One region of the Pseudoselenomonas caprae genome, then DNA from elsewhere that is predicted to be linked to it. Evidence: riboswitches for the same ligand, from Rfam matches in the RefSeq annotation. Region 1 holds a riboswitch; each other region holds the start of a gene.
What was found. Region 1 has a riboswitch for ZMP and ZTP ahead of FZ041_RS04920 (L-lactate MFS transporter). Riboswitches for the same ligand answer to the same signal wherever they lie in the genome.
Positions count from the first base shown of each region.

Region 2: another riboswitch for ZMP and ZTP. It lies ahead of FZ041_RS05915 (phosphoribosylaminoimidazolecarboxamide formyltransferase); the one in region 1 lies ahead of FZ041_RS04920 (L-lactate MFS transporter).
Region 3: another riboswitch for ZMP and ZTP. It lies ahead of FZ041_RS03630 (xanthine phosphoribosyltransferase); the one in region 1 lies ahead of FZ041_RS04920 (L-lactate MFS transporter).

Region 1 is NZ_VTOZ01000007.1:89,518-96,589, reverse strand. It holds gene FZ041_RS04935 (tagaturonate reductase) at 1-956, shown strand, start outside; gene FZ041_RS04930 (UxaA family hydrolase) at 953-2,464, shown strand; gene FZ041_RS04925 (hypothetical protein) at 2,641-3,000, shown strand; ZMP/ZTP riboswitch at 3,075-3,156, shown strand; gene FZ041_RS04920 (L-lactate MFS transporter) at 3,234-4,445, shown strand; gene FZ041_RS04915 (nitroreductase family protein) at 4,542-5,114, shown strand; gene FZ041_RS04910 (carboxylesterase family protein) at 5,111-5,644, shown strand; gene FZ041_RS04905 (amidohydrolase family protein) at 5,673-7,072, shown strand, end outside.
Region 2 is NZ_VTOZ01000009.1:63,803-70,874, forward strand. It holds gene FZ041_RS05910 (putative bifunctional diguanylate cyclase/phosphodiesterase) at 1-1,637, shown strand, start outside; gene FZ041_RS05915 (phosphoribosylaminoimidazolecarboxamide formyltransferase) at 1,731-2,903, opposite strand; ZMP/ZTP riboswitch at 2,957-3,033, opposite strand; gene pfkA (6-phosphofructokinase) at 3,241-4,203, shown strand; gene FZ041_RS05925 (homocysteine S-methyltransferase family protein) at 4,258-6,636, opposite strand; gene FZ041_RS05930 (methionine synthase) at 6,650-7,072, opposite strand, start outside.
Region 3 is NZ_VTOZ01000005.1:77,167-84,238, forward strand. It holds gene FZ041_RS03615 (SLC13 family permease) at 195-1,463, shown strand; gene FZ041_RS03620 (PLP-dependent aminotransferase family protein) at 1,505-2,839, shown strand; cobalamin riboswitch at 2,926-3,105, shown strand; gene FZ041_RS03625 (sirohydrochlorin cobaltochelatase) at 3,248-4,243, shown strand; ZMP/ZTP riboswitch at 4,390-4,472, shown strand; gene FZ041_RS03630 (xanthine phosphoribosyltransferase) at 4,524-5,099, shown strand; gene FZ041_RS03635 (nucleobase:cation symporter-2 family protein) at 5,119-6,471, shown strand; gene FZ041_RS03640 (OPT family oligopeptide transporter) at 6,664-7,072, shown strand, end outside.

The sequences.
Region 1 (7,072 bases):
TTGACCACAATGGGCAGATGCTTAAGAAGTGTGTAAAAGCGTATGCGAAGAAATGGATGCTTGGGGACGCTTTTGCAGCATGGCTTGATGAATCCTGCCTATTTGTCGATACGCTGGTTGACCGTATCGTTACTGGCTATCCGCGAAACGATGCTGCCAAGTATGAACAGGAGCTTGGTTATGAGGATGCCTTACTGGATCAATGTGAGCCGTTTGCCTTTTGGGCCATTGGTGAGCCTTCACTGGAAAAACGGTTCCCAATTGCGACAGAGGATTTTCCTATCGTATTTACCAAGGACGTGGATGCCTATAAACGCCGTAAGGTACGTATCTTAAATGGCGCACACACTTCGATGGCGCTGGGGGCCTATCTGGCAGGCCTTGATTATGTAGGCGAATGTATGAAAGATGCCGATATACGCCGGCAGCTTGAGCAGCTGGTTTATCAGGAAATCGTACCAGCCTTTCACAAAGAAGATGATTCGTTGCGTGATTTTGCTGCATCTGTGTTTGAGCGGTTTGAAAATCCATTTGTGAATCATTCCTTGCTCGCGATTTCCTTGAATTCCATTGCCAAATGGCGGGCTCGTGTACTGCCAAGCCTGATGGATTATGAGCAAAACACCAAGGTGCTGCCCAAATGGTTAACCTTTTCCTTGGCGGCCTTGCTGGCCTTTTATCATACGGTGGAGAAAGGCAATGGCTGTCTGATTGGTTATCGGAACGGCAAGCCGTATGAGATACACGATGATGCCGAAAAACTTGATCGTGTGGCCAGTTGGGCAGCACTGCCCGATGAAGTATATGTCAGGAAATTTTTGCAGGCAGATGATTTTTGGGGCATAGACCTGCGGACAATTCCTGGTTTTTATGATGCGGTATTGCATCATTATGAGTTATTGCAGCTGATGGGCATAAAGTCGTATATCAAGAAATTGGGAGAGTATATGGCATGAAAAAGTATTTGCAGATTCATCCGCAGGATAATGTCGCTGTGGCCATCGAATCACTTCAACCGGGCGAAGCGATTGCAGCAGGTGCTAAAACCATCACGGTCAAAGAAAGTATCCCCGCTGGGCATAAAGTAGCGATTGCGCCAATAAGCAGGGGAAGTGATGTGGTAAAATACGGTTTTCCGATTGGCGCTGCGAAAGTAAATATTGAACCAGGTGAGTGGGTTCATACCGAACGGCTGCAAAGTAAGTTGGCGGGACTTGTCGATTATCGTTATGAACCCAATAAAAACAGTGCATGGCAGCCGGATGGTTTTGCGCCTAAGGAGAAAAGTTTTTGGGGTTATGAGCGTCCGGACGGCCAAGTAGGGATACGTAATGAAGTCTGGATCATACCGACAGTTGGATGTGTCAATGCCATTGCCAGGGAAATAGAATCGCGGGCTCAAGCAATGCTGACGGGCAAAGAGCATATTGATGGCATCTTTGCCTTTAATCATCCGTATGGCTGTTCGCAAATCGATGAGGATTTGGAGAAAACGCAGCAGTTTTTGGCAAGTCTCGTCCATCATCCCAATGCTGGTGCGGTATTGGTACTATCCTTAGGCTGTGAGAACAACACGCTTGCCAGTATGCAAAAAGCTATTGGCAGTTTTGCTGCGGGCAGGGTAAAGTTTTTGGTATGTCAGGATTGTGAAGATGAAATCGAGGCAGGGGTAGCGGCAATTCGTGAGTTGATTGACTATGCCGATAAATGCCAGCGTACTTTGCAGCCGGCAAGCAAGCTGGTCATTGGCCTAAAATGTGGCGGCTCGGATGGCTTTTCAGGCATTACGGCCAATGCCTTGGCAGGGCAGGTGTCCAACATCGTTGCTGCAGCTGGCGGAACAGCAATCTTGACCGAGGTGCCCGAAATGTTTGGGGCAGAAACCTTGCTGATGAATCGGGCCGTTAATGGAAAAATCTTTCAGAAGATTGTGCAGCTTATCAATGGCTTCAAGGAATACTATATGCGCTATGGAAAACAAATCAATGAAAATCCATCGCCGGGCAATAAAGCTGGTGGCATAACCACGCTGGAAGAAAAATCCTTGGGTTGTGTGCAAAAAGGAGGCGTGGCGCTGGTTACGGATGTATTGGCTTATGGACAGAGAGTGAAAAACAAGACGCAAGGATTGCTGCTGCTTGAGAGTCCTGGCAACGATCTGGTGGCAGCAAATGCTTTGGCCGCAGCGGGTGCGCAGTTGATCTTGTTCACGACAGGGCGTGGTACTCCGTTTGCAGCGCCTGTGCCAACGGTGAAGATTGCCAGCAACTCGAAGTTGGCAACACGGAAAAAGAACTGGCTTGATTTCAATGCAGGGATGCTGCTGGAAGGTGCATCATTAGAAGAACTGGGAGAACGATTTTGGAATTATATGCTGGCAGTTGCTTCTGGACAGGAAAAAACAGTATCGGAGCATCTGGATAAGCATGAATTGGCAATCTTCAAAGACGGAGTTTGTTTATAGAAGAATTTTGACATGTCAAGTGAGTCTCTGGTTGATGGGCGAGCAATCTCTGCTTTTTTATGAGAGCGAAATTTTTTTTGCAAAAGTCTATAACACTTTGGCTACCTCGGGGATATAAAGAACAAATAGCAAAACAAACCAAACCGCACAGCGGGATATGCAAGGAGGAATTTATCATGAAAACGCGTATTATGACTTTGCTGGCTGTTCTGATGATGGGGCTTTCGAGTATCTGCATGGCACATGTTTCGGGAGGAAGCATCGATGGCATGATCAATACTTCAGTAGGGCCGAAGGTTGCGATCTATACCTGTGAAGGGTATTCGGTCGGCACCATCGTGGAATACCCGGGCGATTATCCGCTCGAAGACCATGATGTCATCGAGGCACTCAATGGCGGCTATCTGACGCAGGTCGGTTATGTAAGCGTCAAGGATTTGCGCACGGGTTCGAGCGGTAATGTATTCCGCATCGATGCAGTAGGCCTGAGCGAATATACGGCGAAGGCATGGCTGGCAAATGGCGGGTCCTTCTAAGCGCGAGATGGGCAGCAGCTGCAAAAGACTTGACAAGTCAAACGTCAATGGTTAAACTAAGCTTACAAGTCGATAATGCCGTGCAGGACTGACGGATTAGTGGAATCGACCACATGTACTGCAAGGTTTAACAAGCCGACCGTCTGGGCAGAGAGTTTTTGTCCAGACGGTTTTTTGTTTGGATGAAAGCTCTTTTTCTCGTTGCTGCGCAGGCAGCAGAAAGGATGGTTTTCATGCGGAATCGTTGGCTCATTGCTTTGGCTGCGGTGGGAATCCATATTTCCATCGGCAGCGTCTATGCCTGGAGTGTCCTGACGCGCCCGATTATGGCACAGCTGGGGGCTACGCTCGCGCAGACGACATGGGCGTTTTCCCTGGCAATCCTGTTTCTTGGCATGTCGGCAGGTTTCTTGGGCCGGTTTGTGGAAAAACATGGGCCGAAGAAGAGCGGGCTGCTGGCCATGCTGTTCTTTGGCACGGGCATGTTCGGTACAGCGCTGGCGCTGCACTTGCACAGTTTGTTGCTCTTGTATCTTTTCTATGGCGTCATCGGTGGCATCGGCCTTGGTGTCGGCTATATCACGCCGGTATCGACGCTCGTCAAGTATTTCCCGCAGCACCGCGGCTTTGCGACGGGGCTTGCCATCATGGGCTTCGGCTTTGCCGCGCTGATTGCCGGCCCTGTCATGCAGGCGCTGACGGCAAAGGCCGGCCTTGTGGACACTTTCCTGCTGCTGGGCGCAGCCTACATGCTGCTGATGGGGGCGTCAGCGCTTTATCTGAAGCCGCCCGTGCAGCCAGCTGGCATGGCAAAGGTCACGCAGATCCAGCATGGCGCCACGGCTGCTGAGGCTGTGAGGACCTGGCCGTTTGGCATGCTCTGGTGGGTGTTCTTTGTCAATATCACTTGCGGCATCGGCCTGCTGGCGGTGGCTTCGCCGATGGCCCAGCAGGCCGCGGGCATGGATGCGGCGCAGGCGGCGTCGATGGTCGGCCTCATCGGGCTCGTAAATGGCGGCGGGCGCATTGTCTGGTCGACGCTTTCGGATTATTTGGGGCGCGGGCTTACCTATATGGCCTTTTTCGCGCTGGAGGCCGGTGCTTTTTACTTGCTGGCGGGCACAAGCGATGCGCTGGCGTTCCAGCTGCTCGTGTTTTTGATCATCAGCTGCTATGGTGGCGGCTTTTCGTGCATGCCGGCTTATCTTGCCGATATCTTCGGCACGCGTGAGTTAAGCGCGATCCACGGCCGTGTGCTGACGGCCTGGGGCATTGCTGGCGTGGCCGGTCCGACCATCGTTTCGTGGTTCTGGGAGCATACGCACAGCTATACGGCGACGCTGCTGTTCTTTGCCGGCTGCTTCGTGCTGAACTTCCTGCTGGCGACGGTGCTCAAGCTGCATGGCAGCCGTACCTCCGGTGTGGTCAAGACCGCAAATACTTAAAGAAATATCGTGGGCCTCCCTTGGCAGGACTTTCGGATCCGGACGCGAATACTAGCGTATGACAGGAAAGATTTTATTGCTAAGGGAGGTTTTTTTATGGGAATCTTGGAGTCCATGGGCAAGCGCCGCACCTATTACCAGATCAATAAGGAGCTGCCGGTCACGGCAGAGAAAATCCGCGAGGTGGTGGAGCAGGCAACAGAGCTGACGCCTGATGCGTTCAATATGAGGTCGGCGCGTGTCGTGGTGGCGCTCGGCAGGAAGCAGGATGTGCTTTGGGACGTGATTTACGATGCCTTTGATGGCAAGGTAGCACGTGAGAAGATTGACGGCTTCAAGGCTGGCGCGGGTACGGTGCTCTATTTCTACGATGAGGATGTTGTAAGGAACTTGCAGGGGCAGTTTCCCATGTATGCGGAAAACTTCCCGCTATGGGCGCAGCAGGCTAACGGCATGCTGCAGTTTGCTGTCTGGACAGCCTTGCGTGACCTGGAGGTCGGGGCTAGTATTCAGCACTACAATCCGGTCATTGACGAGGCCGTGCATACCCTGTTTGCCCTGCCGGCTTCCTGGAAACTCATCGCCCAGATGCCGTTTGGCGGCATCGCTGCCGGGCCGGAGCCTAAGGAGAAGGAAGACATCGCGCAGCGGGTCAAAGTGCAGACGTGACTTCAAGGGGCCTGGCCAAGCTGACGGCGGAAGAGAAAAAGCGCATCGAAAGTTTCATGGACGAGATAAAGGGCGAAGCCTATGAGCGGGACAGCCGGCTGTTCAGCCAGAGCTGGTTCAATGCGCCGCTCATCCGTATGTCGGAAAATCAGACGCTGGCTGGCGGCAAATCATATACGTACTATTTCACGCCGGAATCCTCGCTGCCGATCGTGAAAAGCGGGCATTCGATAGAGCTCGCCTCGGTGTTCAATCATCCCGAGATGACCGCTGACACGGGCAGGATATTGGATCAGACCTTTGCCAAGACCATGCGCAAAATGTGGGTCCAGTTCGCCAAGACAGGCAATCCGTCCCTTAGCGCAGACCTTTCGCCCGATGGCAGGGCAAAGGTTTGGCCGCTCTACGACCTGAAGCAGAAGCAAGTGATGGTCTTTGACGAGAACAATATCCATCCGGAACGCGAAGCCTCGCGGAAGATCGTGGATTGGGACAGAACCTATTTCCTTACCAAATACTATGTATTTTGACCAGTAAGACTGGGAAAGGAGAACTATCATGAGGCAATGGATGCGCATGCGTATCATGAAGCTTTTGGCAGGCATCGTGGTGTTAGGCTTTATGCTCGGGACTGGCGGGCTGGCCAGTTGCAGCGAAAAGACGAAGGCTGACCTCGTGGTTTATGGCAAGATATTCACTTCGGATAACAACAAGGTGGCAGAGGCTTTTGCCGTGAAGGATGGCAAATACATCTATGTAGGCGATAAGAAAGGCGCTGCCGCACTGGTCGAAGCAGGAAGGACCGATGTGGTGGACTATACGGACAAGGGGCTTGTGATGCCTGGCTGCGGCAACGGGCATGCCCATTATCCGATAGCTTATGCCATGACCGAAATCGGAGCGCAGGTTGGCGATAGTGATGATGCAAACAAGTTTTTGACAGAAATCCTTCCCGCGGCTGTCAAGAAGGCCAAGGCCGCAAATTTCAAGGCTGTTTTCGGTTTAGGGTGGAACCTCGATACTTTCAAGGGCAATATGCCTACCCGTCAGCAGATCGATGCGGTTTGCAAGGATCTGCCGGTATTCTTTATCGATGAGGAAGGCCATAAGAGCCTGGTGAACACGCTTTCCCTGGTCCATGCAGGCATTATGAAGGAAGATGGCACTGTACTGAAAAAGGAAAATGACATAAGAGGCGGCGAAATCGTGATGGGAGCTGACGGCACGCCTACAGGCTATCTGAAGGAGCAGGCAGCCACTTATGTAAGGGCATTCCTGGACGGTGATAACCTCTTTACGGCTGACAGAGCCAGGACAACCTTGCGCAAGGTTCAGGATACCTTGTTGTCAGAAGGATATACGATGTATCTCGATGGGTATTCTTCGTATTTCCGCAACAATAACCTGTATAAGGCCGCCAGCGAGATGGACAAGGCCGGAACTATGCATTTTGTGCTGGGCACCGCCTATGAGATCGAAAGCTGGATGGATGTGGATGCAGAACTGGCCAAGGCGGTTGAAGCCCAAAAATATGCGTCCAAGCATGTAAAGACAAACTGGCTGAAATTTTACATGGACGGTACCGTGGAAAGCGGAACCGGCTTTATCGATCCGCCCTATACGGATGGGCATCAAGGGCTGGTCAACTGGACGGAAGATGAATTTACCCGCATTACGCGCAAGGCGAATGAAAATGGTTTGACCATGCACGTGCATGCACTGGGCAATCAGGCAGTCCATCGTACCATAAACGCCTTCGGCAATGGGGGAAAGGATGAAATGCGCAATACGCTGGTGCATCTGCGCAACGTCAATCCGCCGGATTACGAGCGGATGGCAAGACATAACATACAGGTCACCGCTGGTTTGCTTTGGCACCACACGGCGGATGCGTCACTGCCTGATTTATTGCGCAGCCTTCCCGCAGGCATGGGGGACAAGGGGTATCCGATGAAATC
Region 2 (7,072 bases), on a different contig from region 1:
TGAGCAATTTCTACCGTGCGCTCGAGCATCATGATATCGAGATCTGGTACCAGCCGGAAATCCGGACGATGACGCGGCAGGTCATCGGCTTTGAGGCTTTGGCGCGCTGGCGGTCGCCGGAACATGGGATGATCCCGCCGAATTTCTTCATCGAGGTGCTGGAGAGTGCACATCTCATCCATAAACTGGATCTCTATATCATCCGCGAGGCCTGTGAGGATTTCCGGCGTGTGCGTGAGCATGGGCAGGGCTGGCAGGAGGCACGCATATCGGTAAATCTGTCGCGGCTGGATTTCCAGCTGACGGACATATTTGCCGATATCGAGCGCATCCGTCAGGAATATAAGGTAGACTGTGACCGCTTGCGGCTCGAGATAACGGAGAGCGCGCTGAGCGAGGATGACAGCAATCTGATGGAGCAGGTGGCCCGCTTCCAGGCGGCAGGTTATGAGGTATGGATGGATGATTTCGGCAGTGGCTATTCGTCCCTCAATACCCTCAAGGAATACGATTTTGATATGATAAAGCTCGATATGCGCTTCCTGCGTGACTTTGGGAAGAATCGCAAGGCGGGCATCATCATTCAGTCCCTTGTGGATATGGCAAAGAAGATCGGCATGCATACGCTGGCCGAAGGCGTGGAGACGGAGGAGCAATATGAATTCCTGAAGTGCATAGGCTGTGAAGCCTGCCAGGGGTACCTCTTCGGCAAGCCGCAGCCCTTGGCACCAGCTGCCGATTCGTATGCGAAGAAGGATAGTACGCTGACGTTCGAACCGCTGGATTCCTCGGAATACTATCAGCAGGTAAGCAGTGTCAATGTGCTCAGCAGTTTTCCGCTGCATATGGAGGCGGAGCGTACGGGGCATATCAGCCAGCTGCCACTGGCCATCGTGGAGCAGGGCGATACGCGTGACAGCTTCAGCTATCTCTATGTGAACAAGGCGTACCGGGAGTATCTGAGGGGAATAGGGCTGGCTTCGCTGGAGGAGGTTGTCGCACGGTACCGGAGCGGCCGTGAGCATCGTGACCGCATGATGGAGCGGCTGCTCGTACGGTGCCGTCAGTCGGGGATGGAGGAGAATGCCGATTTTTCCATCAATGGCAATTTCTGCAAGATCCATTGCCGTCACATCGCGACGGATCCTGTGCGTGATGTCCATGCCTTTGTGGTAGCACCTGTGAATCTTTCAGCACAGCGGCAGCGTGACGCTGTGGATGTCCATGCAGCGCTCTGGCACATCATGTCGATATTTACCCGCATCGATTTCCTGTCCAGTGCCGGACGGGCGGAGAATGTGTATATCGATGAGACGCAGAACCGCATCACGACGGAAGTCGATTCGGTGAAGGGCAGCCTGGAGCTCTATGCTGACCGCTACATCGTCCCTGAGGAGCGTGAGGCGTTCTTGGCGTTCTATGATATGACGCGGCTGGCGGAGCGGCAGGAGCAGGTAAGGCGCGATCACTTCACGGCCTTTTTCCACTCGCGCAATGACGCTGGTGAGGTACGGCTTAAGATCTATCTGCTGATACCGTTCCAGCTGGGCGGCATAGACTGCTGCCTATCCTGTGTGCGCGATATGGATGGGGTCAGCAGCCTGAATCCCGTGACACCGGGTGAGGTGCTGGATTGAATCCTGGCAATGTAAAAGGTGCTGGTCAAGAATCATTCTTGACCAGCACCTTTTGTGTGTATGTGTAAGAACGGGGTAACGATAGAATAGGCCTTAGTGATGGAACAGACGGATGTGCGTCATGGCCATGGTCATGTTGTACTTGTCACAAGTCTCGATGACATTGTCGTCACGGATGGAACCGCCGGCCTGGGCAACATAGGCAACGCCACTCTTGCGGGCGCGTTCGATGTTGTCGCCAAACGGGAAGAAGGCGTCGGAGCCGAGGGCTACGCCTGCCTGTGTAGCCAGCCAGGCCTGTTTTTCCTCCTCGGTGAAGACTGGCGGTTTCTCGGTAAAGACGCGCTTCCAGTTGTCGCCATCCAAGAGATCCCGGTACTCGGGGCCGACATAGACGTCAATGGCATTGTCGCGGTCCGGGCGGCGTACATCCTCGCGGAACGGCAGCGCAAGAACCTGAGGGGCCTGGCGCAGATACCAGATATCTGCCTTGCTGCCCGCCAGACGCGTGCAGTGGACGCGGGACTGCTGGCCGGCACCGATGCCGATGGCCTGGCCATCCTTGGCATAGCAGACGGAGTTGGACTGGGTGTATTTGAGCGTGATCAGCGCAATCAGCAGGTCGCGCTTGGCTGCGGCTGGCAAGTCCTTGTTCTGCGTCGGGATTTCTTTGAGGCAGTCCTCGGTGATGGCAATCTCATTGCGCTGCTGCTCGAAGGTGATGCCGAAGACTTGCTTGGTCTCGATGGGCTCGGGCTTGTAGTCCGGGTCCATCTGCAGGACGAGATAGGTGCCCTTGCGCTTGGTCTTGAGGATCTCGAGGGCGGCGTCGGAGTAAGACGGTGCAATGATGCCGTCAGAAACCTCGCGCTGGAGGAAGGATGCCGTCTGGGCATCGCATTCATCCGACAGCGCAACGAAGTCGCCGTAAGACGACATGCGGTCAGCACCGCGGGCACGGATATAGGCCGTGGCAATCGGTGAAAGCTCTACACCCTCGACGAAGTAAGCCTTTTGGAGCGTCTCTGAGAGCGGAACGGCTACGGCCGCGCCAGCCGGGCTGACGTGCTTGAAGGAGGCGGCGGCTGGCAGCCCTGTGGCTTCCTTGAGCTCACGGACGAGCTGCCAGCTGTTCATGGCATCGAGCAGGTTGATGTAGCCCGGTTTGCCATTGAGCACCTGGAACGGCAGGTCGCCGTTCTTCATGAATACGCGGGCTGGTTTCTGATTCGGGTTGCAGCCGTATTTGAGTTCCATTTCGTTCATTGCAAGGTTCTCCTTTTCCCATCAAATAACGAAAAAAGCCGACACGAATCCAGGCTATACGCCCAGACGGTCGGCTTCTCTTCCCTGTGCTCCCTGTGGTGATCCACTTCCGTCAGTCGCACAGCATTTACAATAGTCAATCTATCATCATACGGGCTTTTTGTCAAGTGGCAGAAGACAAGTTGATGAACCTGCTCAAAAAATTAGGTTAATTGATTTTTCCCGTGGGAAAAACCCTGTTAGATTTGCCGGATTTATGGTATGATAAGGTTTGGTAAGAATTTCTATTTTGGCGTACTATGTTACAATTTTCTCATATTCAAGGGGGACTTCGATTATGTTAAAGAGCATTGCAGTCATGACCAGCGGTGGCGACAGCCCGGGAATGAATGCGGCAGCCCGTGCGGTTGTTCGTACGGCACTCTATGAGGGTGTGAAAGTCTGGGGTATCCGTGATGGTTATCATGGCTTGCTTGAAGAAGATATGTTTGAGATGAAGTCCAAGGACGTCGGCGACATCATCCAGCGCGGTGGTACGTTCCTTGGTACGGCTCGCTGCAACCGCTGGAAGACGCCGGAGGGCCGTATGCTCGGCTATCAGCATCTCGTTGACCGCGGCATCCAGGGCCTCTGCGTCATCGGTGGTGACGGCTCGCTGCGCGGTGCTTCGCTGCTCTCGCAGGAGACGGGCATTCCTATCGTCGGTCTGCCGGGCACGATTGACAACGATGTTTGGGGCTCTGATTACACGATTGGCTGCGACACGGCTGCCAACACGATCATCGATGCCATCAACAAGCTCCGTGATACGGCTTCGGCACATCGCCGCGTCATCGTCATGGAAGTCATGGGCCGCAGCTCGGGCTGGCTGGCACTCGTCTCGGGTATCTCGGGCGGTGCGGAGTACATCCTCGTACCGGAGTCCCCGTTCGATCTGGATAAGATCTGTGAGGATATGAAGGTTGCTTATCAGGAAGGCAAGCGTTACATCCTCGTCGTTGTTGCTGAGGGTGCTGGCAGCGGCCAGGAAATCGGTGACTACATCGCGAAGAAGACGGAACTCGATACCCGCGTATCGGTACTGGGCCACATCCAGCGTGGGGGCTCCCCGTCGGTCATCGACCGCGTGCGTGCCAGCCAGCTCGGCGAGCAGGCTGCTCTGGCACTGATCTCGGGGCTCTCGGATATCGTCTTCGGCTTCAGCAAGGGCCGCGTCGTATCCATCGACCTGCATGATTCGGTCAACAACAAAAAGAAACTCGATCCGGAATATCTGCATCTGGCTAAGGTATTGTTCTAAGCAATATAAAAATCGCGATTGTTTCACGTGAAACAATCGCGATTTTTTTGTCTCTTAATCGATGCCAAGCATATCCTTGGCAAGCTTGACAGCTTTCACGCCGTCGGCGGCGTAGGCGTCAGCACCGGCGTTGTCGGCATATTCCTGAGTGACGGCGGCACCGCCAACCATCACTTTTGCTGGACAGCCAGCGGCTTTGAGGTCGGCGATGACTTTGTCGATCTGCACCATCGTCGTCGTCATCAGGGCGCAGAGGCCAACGATGTCGGCTTTGCTTTCGATAGCGGCTCTGACGATTTCAGTGGAGTCGACGTCCTTGCCGAGGTCGATGAGACGGAAGCCGCTATTGGCGAGCAGGGCCCCGGTGATGTTCTTGCCGAGGTCATGGACGTCACCTTTGACCGTGGCGATGACGACGGTTCCTTTGTCGGCCTCGCTGCTGGCTGGCAGCAGTTCCTTGAGCTTGTTGAAGGCGGCGCGCATGGTCTCGGCTGAGAGCAGTACCTGCGGCAGGAACATGCGGCCAGCACCGAAGTCCTCACCGATATCAGTCATGGCGGCCGTCAAGGCCTTTTCGGTGATTTCGTTCGCACTATGACCTTCGGCTACGGCACGGGCGACGAGCTCGACGATTTCGTCCTTTTCGCCATCGATGACAGCCTGCTTGATGGCAGGCAGAGCTGCCAGATTGCTTTCTTTGGCGACCGCAGCTTTCTTGGGGACGCTGAGATTGGCTTCATCCTGGCTGAAGGCCAGGCCGTTCGGGTCATCTCCAAGCAGTGCGGCACTGGCTTTCAGCGCCCGCTGCATGGACTCGTCATAGGGGTTCATGATGGGGGCATCAAGGCCTGCGGCCAGGCACATGGCAAAGAAGGTGCTGTTGATGAGGGGACGGTTCGGCAGGCCGAAGGAGATATTGGACAGGCCCATGGTCGTCGGATAGCCGAAGCGTTCGCGGTACATCTGCAGGGTGATCAGGACTTCATAGCAAGCATTCTTGTCAGCGGATACGGTCATGACCAGTGCATCCAAGAGGAAGTCGCCATCCTCCAACCCCTGGGCTTTGGCAGCCTGGATGATCTTCCGCATGACTTCGATACGTTCCTCGGCTGTCTTGGGAACACCTTCGGCAGTGATGGGGAGGCAGAGGATCGCTGCACCGTATTTCTTGGCAAGCGGCAGGAATTCGGCGATGCGCTCGGGCTCGTAGCTCACGGAGTTGATCAGCGCACGGCCCGGATAGGCTCGCAGCCCAGCTTCGAGTGCTTGGGCGTCGCTGGTATCGATAGCCAGCGGAGCATCGGTGAGCTGGGCAATCTCAGTGACGGCTTTTTTCATGGCGGCTGCTTGGTCGATACCGCCGACACCCATGTTGACATCGAGCAGATGGGCACCGGCCTTGACCTGGTTGACAGCTTCTTTTTTCACCGACAGGAACGATCCCTCGCGGATTTCGGCGGCCAGTTTCTTGCGGCCCGTGGGGTTGATGCGCTCGCCGATGAGTCTGGTCGGCAGTTTTTTGTCGATGCAGACCGATTTGCTGCGGCTGGCAAGCCAGAGGCGGCGCGATTTCGGGGCGTGCAGGGGTTCTTCAGCTGTGCGCAGTGCTGCCGAAAGCGCGGCGATATGTGATGGTGTCGTACCACAGCAGCCGCCGAGGTAGGTGGCACCCGCAGCGAGCAGCTCGGTGCCCCAACGGCCGAAATCTTCAGGCCCCATGGGAAATACCGTTTCGCCGTTTTCAAGGTAGGGCATGCCGGCATTTGGCTGAACGCTGATCGGGACGTCGCAGTTCTCTGCCAGCGTGCGGACAATCGGAACGAGCTGCTCAGGGCCCAGCGAGCAGTTGACGCCGATGACGTCGGCTCCCATGGCACCGAGGATGATGGCCGCGGACTGTGGATCGGTGCCTGTGACCGTGCGGCCGTCTTCGCTGTAGGAGAGCTGGCAGATGACGGGAACGCCAGGGGCATTTTCCTTGGCTGCCAGCAGTGCTGCACGCATTTCCTGGATGTCGATGCAGGTCTCGATGATCAGATAGTCAGCGCCAGCTTCTGCCAGGGCTTTAGCCTGTTCGGCAAAGCAAGCATAGGCATCCTCGAAGTCAAGATCACCGAGTGGCACGACAAAGCGGCCCGTGGGCCCCATAGATCCAGCAACCTTGGCTCTGCCTGCAGCGGCTTCTTTGGCAATCTTCACGGCGGCAGCATTGATCTCTGCGACACGGCTGGCAAGGCCATAATGCTCGAGTTTCAAGCTGCTGGCACCGAAGGTATTGGTTTCGATAATGGTAGAGCCTGCATCGATATAGGCCTTATGGATGTTCTTCACGACTTCGGGCTGCTCGATGTTCATGAGCTCCGGGCAGGCGCCTGGCTTCAGTCCGCCGGCTTGCAACATGGTGCCCATGGCACCGTCAAAGATATGAATCATAGGAAAGTCTCCTTTATATATGCTCTTCTGGCGGGATTTTCCTTGCGGGACAATCCACTTTGTGGCAGGCCGCACAGCCCTTGGCGTGTTTCACTGTGCTGGCGGCGGGGGTGCTTTTGTCTTCCTTATATAAGCCGATGATGGCTGTGATGCTTTTGCGGGGGACGAGCATCATGGAGCTTGACAGGCTGATGCCGATATCGGCAGCCTGTGACAGGCGGATGAGCTCGGGCTGCTGTTCGATGGGCCAATCGCCATAGCCAGGGCTGAAACGCCAGCGCATGCCGTACCCCTTGGCCGCGGCTTTAGGCTTTATGGCTTTTTCCATCGCGTCGGCAAGCTGTTCGACGGCCGTGGTCGCTGCTGCATCGAGCAGCACAGAGGCGGCATACTCGCCGGCGGCGAATTGTGCAGTCACAGTCTCTTCGATGGCTTC
Region 3 (7,072 bases), on a different contig from region 1:
CGACGGCCTTTTTGCTATGCGGAGAATCGCTGGATTTTGCTGAAACGATTCCATAAACGCGGCCTTTCGATAACTAAAAAATAAAAGGGAAGCTGCCCGCTGATATAGAATGAGGTAAGTACGATAATATATATGCTATGGGTACTGACTCCAAGACGACATAGCGACAAGTGAATAGGCGAGGAGTGAAATGTATGGATTCTGCTGTAATTACCTTATGTGTGCTTTGCGTAGCGGGGTTCTTCTTTGCTACGGAACTTATTCCCCTGGCGGTCACGGCCATGGGATCGGCTATCGTGCTGGGCTTGTTTGGGGTGCTTACGCCTGTCCAGGTGTATTCGGGGCTTTCCAATTCAACGGTGGTTTTGTTTGCGGGCATGTTCGTCATTGGCGCAGCCATGTTCCAGACGGGGCTGGCGCAGAAGATCGGCGTCACGGTCGTGAAGAAGGCGGGTACCGATGAGAAGAAGCTGATGCTGGCCTTGATGGTCATCACGATTGTCCTTTCGGGTGTTTCGTCGAATACGGCGACGGTGGCCTGCCTGATGCCGGTGGTCGTGCAGATCTGCATTGCCGCACACATTCCCGTATCGTCGCAGCTCATGGGCATGGCGATCGCGGCCAATGTCGGCGGTACGCTCACGCTTATCGGTACGCCGCCGAACATCCTCATGAGTGCGACGCTGGAGACCTCCGGTTACAGCCCGTTTGGTTTCTTCGAGTTCGGTCTTATCGGTGTGCCGCTGTCCCTGGCAGGTGTCATCTACATGATGACGGTCGGGCGGCGCCTGTGCCCGCATAATTACGCGGACAACAACCTGTTTGACCAGGAGTCGGCGGAGCCGGAGAATCCGCGCAAGATGTTCATCTGTGCCGCGATCCTGGTCTGTGTGGTCGTGGCGATGGTCTTGGAGAAGGATATCGGTGTGCCGATGCAGACGTCTGCCATCATCGGCGCCCTGGCCTGTGTGCTTACAGGCTGCGTGACAGAAAAGCAGGCCTATCAGGGGATTGACTGGGTCACGATTTTTCTGTTCGCCGGCATGCTGCCGCTGGCCAGTGCGATGGATAAGAGCGGGGCGGGCAAGATGATCGCCGATTTCGTGATCGGCCTCATCGGCACGGAGCCTTCGCCGATGGTCATTGTCGTGGCCATGTTCATCCTGTCCTGCGGGCTGACGCAGTTCATGAGCAATACGGCATCGGCCGCGCTGCTGGCGCCTATCGGGATTTCCATCGCCGAGTCCATGGGGGCCTCGCCGTATCCCGTGCTTATGACCATCGGCATCGCCGCCTCTTGTGCGTTCACGACGCCGGTGGCGACGCCGCCGAATACGCTGGTGCTGGGGCCTGGCAAGTTCAGGTTCATCGATTATGTCAAGGTCGGTATCCCCATGGTGCTGGTGGCTTTGCTCGTGTGCATCTTTGTCATCCCGATTTTCTGGCCCTTCTTCCCAGGATGAGTATGCGGGTGCACTAGCCTTGTAAGCGAGGAGGAATATACATGGAACGCGAAAAGATAATCCGGGGCATTGAGGCGTTTGACCCCGAGCTCTTCGATTTTATCCAGATGGAACTGAAGACGCAGCGCTATACGCTGTCCCTGCTGCCGAACGAGAACTATGCCTCGCCCTTCTGCTCATATCTGAAGGGCAGCCTGCTCAGCAATACCTATATGGACTATCACGATGTGGTGACGTGCAGCCGGCTGGAGTCCCTGGCCATCGAGCGCGCGAAGCGGTTGTTTGGCAGCGAGGCGGCCATCGTGCGCATCAACAATCTGGTCGCAGCGTCGCAGATCGTCTTCCACAATTTCGTCAACACTGGCGATACCATCATGTCCTTCAACCTGCGCAAGCGGGAATACTGCTATACCGAGGATATGAAGTACAATTTCGTGAAATACAGCATCGAGCCGGAGACGCAGCATCTGGATTACCGCCATATCGAGGCGCTGGCGCAGGAGTGCCGGCCCAAGATGATCATATTCTCGCCGACGAATTATCCGAAGGATGTCAACTACCGCAAGCTGGCGCAGATCGCGCATGGCGTGGGGGCCGTGCTATGGGTGGACATGAGTGCGGTCGTGGGACTGGTAGCCGCGAAATTGATGCATTCGCCGGTACCCCATGCCGACGTGGTGACGTTCTACACCCATGATACGCTGCGCGGACCCCAGAGCGCGGTGATCCTTACGAACAGCGAGAATGTGGACAGCCTCAACCAGATTGCCATCAATACGGGGCATGTATATCTGCAGGAGAATGTCCTGGCGGCACTCTGCATCGCATTCCGCGAGGCGGAGACGCCGGAGTTTGGCAAGTATTGCCAGCAGTGCCTGAAGAATGCCAATGCGCTGATGGAATCCCTCAAGGACAATGGCCTCAATATCGTCTATCATGGGACGAACAGCCAATACGTAGCCCCCGAGGTGCATTGTGAAGACCGCGGCCCCTTCCTGTCGCAGGTCAAGCAGGCGGGCTTCATCGTTAAATGCGACAATATCATGACCTTCGATGATGATAAGACGATCCCTGCGCTGCGGTTGTCGAGCCTGATCCCGACGACCCGCGGCATAAAGGAAGAGGAGATGGTCGAGGTCGGGCGGCTGCTGTCCAAGGCCATCGTGCCGGATCTCGACTCCAAGCAGATCGCCAAGATCCGCCAGTCCCTGGCGGAAATCGTATTCACCAAGCCGCTTTTTTCCGAGGAATGGCTGCCGCGCAAGAACATCATCAACCCGCTGTACAGCTCCCAGAACATCAATTATTCGCGGGAACTCTATGCGGCCAACAAGAAGAGTTTCCTCAAGCATCTGTTTGGCTTCGATGAGGATTGAGGCGGATGGGTGTTTTGTGTGTCCGCCGTTGACAGCGCTTCTCTGATGCACTATAATGAAAGCCGTGATATAAATCACGCATATAATTTCATAGTCAGGGAACAGGTGCTGTCTATGACAGCCGAAGAGAAAAGCCGGTCAAAACCGGCGCGGTCCCGCCGCTGTGAGGGGAGCGAACCTGCAAGATGGCCACTGGATGTATGTCTGGGAAGGCGCAGGGGAGCGATGAACCGAGCCAGAAGAACTGCCTGTCCGAAAGTCACCGTTTTGACTTGTCATTTGACCGGTCAAGCCACCTGCGAGCGATGGGAAGGGGACTGCTGACTATCCAACCACAGGATAGCAGGGGTCTTTTGGTGCGCCAAAAGGCCCTTTTCTATTTATCCAAGAAATAGGGGGATTCACATCATGAAAAACTGGAAAAAAGCATTGGCTGTATCTCTTGCCTGCACGGCTGCCTGGGGCTTTGCTGCTCCGCAGACTGAGGCTGCTTATCAGCTGAACCCGGAGGTCAAGAAACCGACGATGGCACTCAAGACGGCTTCGGAGATCGGTGTGCTCAAGAACGAGAACCCGGAGCTCAAGAACCTTGCGGATAAGGACGCCATCGTGGTCATGACCTTCGGCACGACGTTCAAAGATACGCGCGCTAAGACCATCGATGCAACGGTCAATGCCATCAAGGCTGCTCATCCGAATGTGAAGGTTGTCACGGCTTATACGTCCCATATCATCATCAAGCGCGTCCAGGAGAAGGAAGGCATCAAGTTCCCGACGCCGGAAGAGGCACTCGAGCAGCTCAAGGCTGATGGTTACAGCCGCGTAGCACTCGTTTCCCTCGATGTCATCCCGGGCATGGAGTACAACTACGACATGGGCGTTTATCAGAACTACAAGAACCAGTTCAAGAAGATGACGCTCGGTACGTCGCTGATGTACTGGCAGGGCCAGGAAGAGCAGGCCGATGATGTCACGGAAACCATCAAGGCGCTGTCCTCCCAGTTCCCGAAACAGGGCAAAGACGATGCTATCCTGATCATGGCTCATGGTACGCCGAACATTTCGAATGCGTATTACTCGGTCATCCAGGCAAAAATCGATGAGATGGGCTATAAGAACGTCTATGTCTATACGGTTGAAGGCTGGCCGTCCCTCGAGACTGTTATGCCGAAGCTCAAGAAGAACGGCATCAAACACGTTACGCTGATGCCGCTGATGATGGTTGCTGGTGACCATGCCAACAACGATATGGCTGGCGATGAGGAAGATTCGCATAAGTCCATGCTGGTCAAAGAGGGCTTCAAGGTGGATGCCTACATCCATGGCATTGGCGAGAACAAGAACATCCGTGACCTTTATGTTGCCCGTGCAAACGATGCATGGAATGCACTGGAGGCAAAATAAGACCATCTTTATGGTAAGCGAGGCGCGTGGGCATAGCTCACGCGTCTTTTTTAGGTGCATTCTTCGCAAAGAAATCCGTAAATCGCGGACATTTTTCTTGACGCAGCGGGGATAAATACTTATAATTAGCGTATAATCTGATAGCAACGAAACTGCATGGCTGACGGTTCAGTGGAATTGACCACGGGCCGTGCAGTTCGGGAAAATGCCGACCGTCTGGGCACCTTTTTAGGGGGCTCGGACTGTCGGCATTTTTAGTTAGCATGGAGGGACGATTATTTTGGAACTGCTGGAGAGAAAGATTCAGGAGGAAGGCATTGCCCTGCCGGGCAACGTGCTCAAGGTGGATTCGTTTTTGAACCATCAGATCGATCCGGAGCTGTCGCTGGCGATGGGCAGGGAGTTTGCGCGTTTGTTCCGCGATGCGGGCATCGACCGTGTGCTGACGGTGGAGGCATCGGGCATTGCCATCGGTGTCATGGCGGCTATGGAGCTCGGCGTACCGCTGGTCTTTGCGCGCAAGAAGAAATCGGTGCTGATGCATGAGCCGGTCTATGCGCATGAGGTTTACTCGTTCACGAAGAAAGAGACGTCAGAGATCATCGTGCTGCAGAAGTATCTGCCGGCTGGTGAGAATGTGCTGGTCATCGATGATTTCCTGGCCAATGGCGAGGCGGCACTGGGACTGGCGAGCATCGTTGAGGAGGCAGGCTCGAAGGTGGCTGGCATCGGCATTGCCATCGAGAAGGCCTTCCAGCGCGGCCATCAGCGCATCATCGACAAAGGGTATCACCTTGAGGCTCTGGCAAGCATTGCTTCGCTGGACGATGGCAAGATTACGTTTGTAGAGAAATAAATTTGTGGGGGAATTCATTGTGACGAACGCGATTCATCCGGTTGACCAGAAACTGCCGTTTTTGCGCACGCTTATCTACGGGGCTCAGCATGTGCTGGCCATGTATGCTGGTGCGGTAGCTGTGCCCTTGGTACTTGCCGGGGCCATCGGGCTTTCGACGGAGCAGCTCATTTATCTCATCAATGCCGATCTCTTCACCTGCGGGATCGCTACGTTGGTGCAGGCATTGAGCATCCGCGGTGTCATCGGTGCGAAGCTGCCGATCGTGCAGGGCTGCACGTTTACGGCGGTCACGCCGATGATCATCATCGCGAACACCCATGGCGGCGGAGCAGCTGGCCTGCAGGTCGTCTATGGCTCGGCTATCTTTGCCGGCATTGCCTGCTTCATCATCAGCAATTTCTTCAGCAAGATGCTGCGGTTCTTCCCACCGGTGGTCACGGGCTCGGTCATCACGATCATCGGCCTGTCGCTGCTGCCGGTAGCGGTCAACTGGATCACGGGGCCGAATCCTGCGGCTGCTGATTACTGTGACCCGTCAAACATCGCTCTGTCGCTGGCGGTGCTGGCAATCATCCTCTTCATCTACCGCACCTGCAAGGGATTCCTGGGGCATATTTCAGTGCTGCTGGGCCTGGTGATCGGCACGGGGATTGCAGCTGCTTTCGGCATGGTGGATTTCCATGCCGTCAGCGAAGCGGCGGTGCTCGGTGTCACGACGCCCTTTGCCTTTGGCCTGCCGGTATTTGAGCCGGTATCGTGCCTCATCATGACGCTGGTCATGCTCGTGACGATGGCCGAGACTACGGGCGATGTCATGGCCATCAGCTCGATCGTCAAAAAGCCGATGACGGAGGAGATGCTCACCAAGGCCCTGCGGGCCGATGGTTTCTCGACGGCTCTGGGCGGTGTGTTCAATACCTTCCCGTATACGGCTTTTGCCCAGAACATCGGTCTTATCAGCATGACGGGAATCCGCAGCCGCTATATCGTGGCGACCAGCGGCGTGCTGCTGATGATCCTCGGGCTCTTCCCGAAGCTGGCGGCTGTCGTCGCCTGCATCCCGACGATGGTGCTCGGCGGTGCTGGCCTGGCGATGTTCGGCATGGTAGCGGCAAGCGGCATGCAGGCGCTCTCGCAGGCGGATCTGCAGAAGAAGGGCAACTCGATGGTGGTGGCTATCAGCGTAGCTGTGGCGCTTATCCCGCTGGGGGTGCCGTCCTTCTACAGCCATTTCCCGCAGTGGGTGCAGCTCATCGGCAACAGCGGCATCACGATCGGCAGCATCATGGCCATTGTGCTCAACGTACTGCTCTGCGAGCGCAAGCCGAAGCAGAGTGAGTCGGAGCACGAGGCAGCTTTCGATCTTTAAGGGAATCTCCCGCTGACGGCAACTGGCAGTCCCAGACAGAAGGGGCTGCCAGTTTTTTGTCATGCGTTTGTTACATGTATACATATATACCTCTTTTATGACGCTTTTAATTGTGCTATAATGTTCTTTGTGATTGTACATTACAGGTGTACAGTTGCGAAAAACATTTACCCTATAAGGAGCATTCATACGATGAAACAAAATGACAATGAGTTTATGCAGCACGATCTACGGCTTCCTGAACTTACGGTCCGCGGTATGCTGCTCGGTGCTATCCTGACGGTTATCTTCACAGCATCGAACGTCTACCTGGGCCTCAAGGTCGGCCTGACCTTTTCCTCGGCTATCCCCGCCGCGGTGATTTCGATGGCGGTCCTCAAGATGGCGAAGGATTCCAATATCCTTGAGAACAACATGGTGCAGACACAGGCTTCCGCCGCAGGAACCTTGTCGGCCATCATTTTCATCATCCCCGGCATGCTGATGATCGGCTATTGGCAGGGCTTTGAATTCTGGCAGACGCTGCTGGTATCGGCCTGCGGCGGCTGCTTGGGCGTGCTGTTCACGATCCCGCTGCGCCGCGCGATGGTCGTCCATAGCG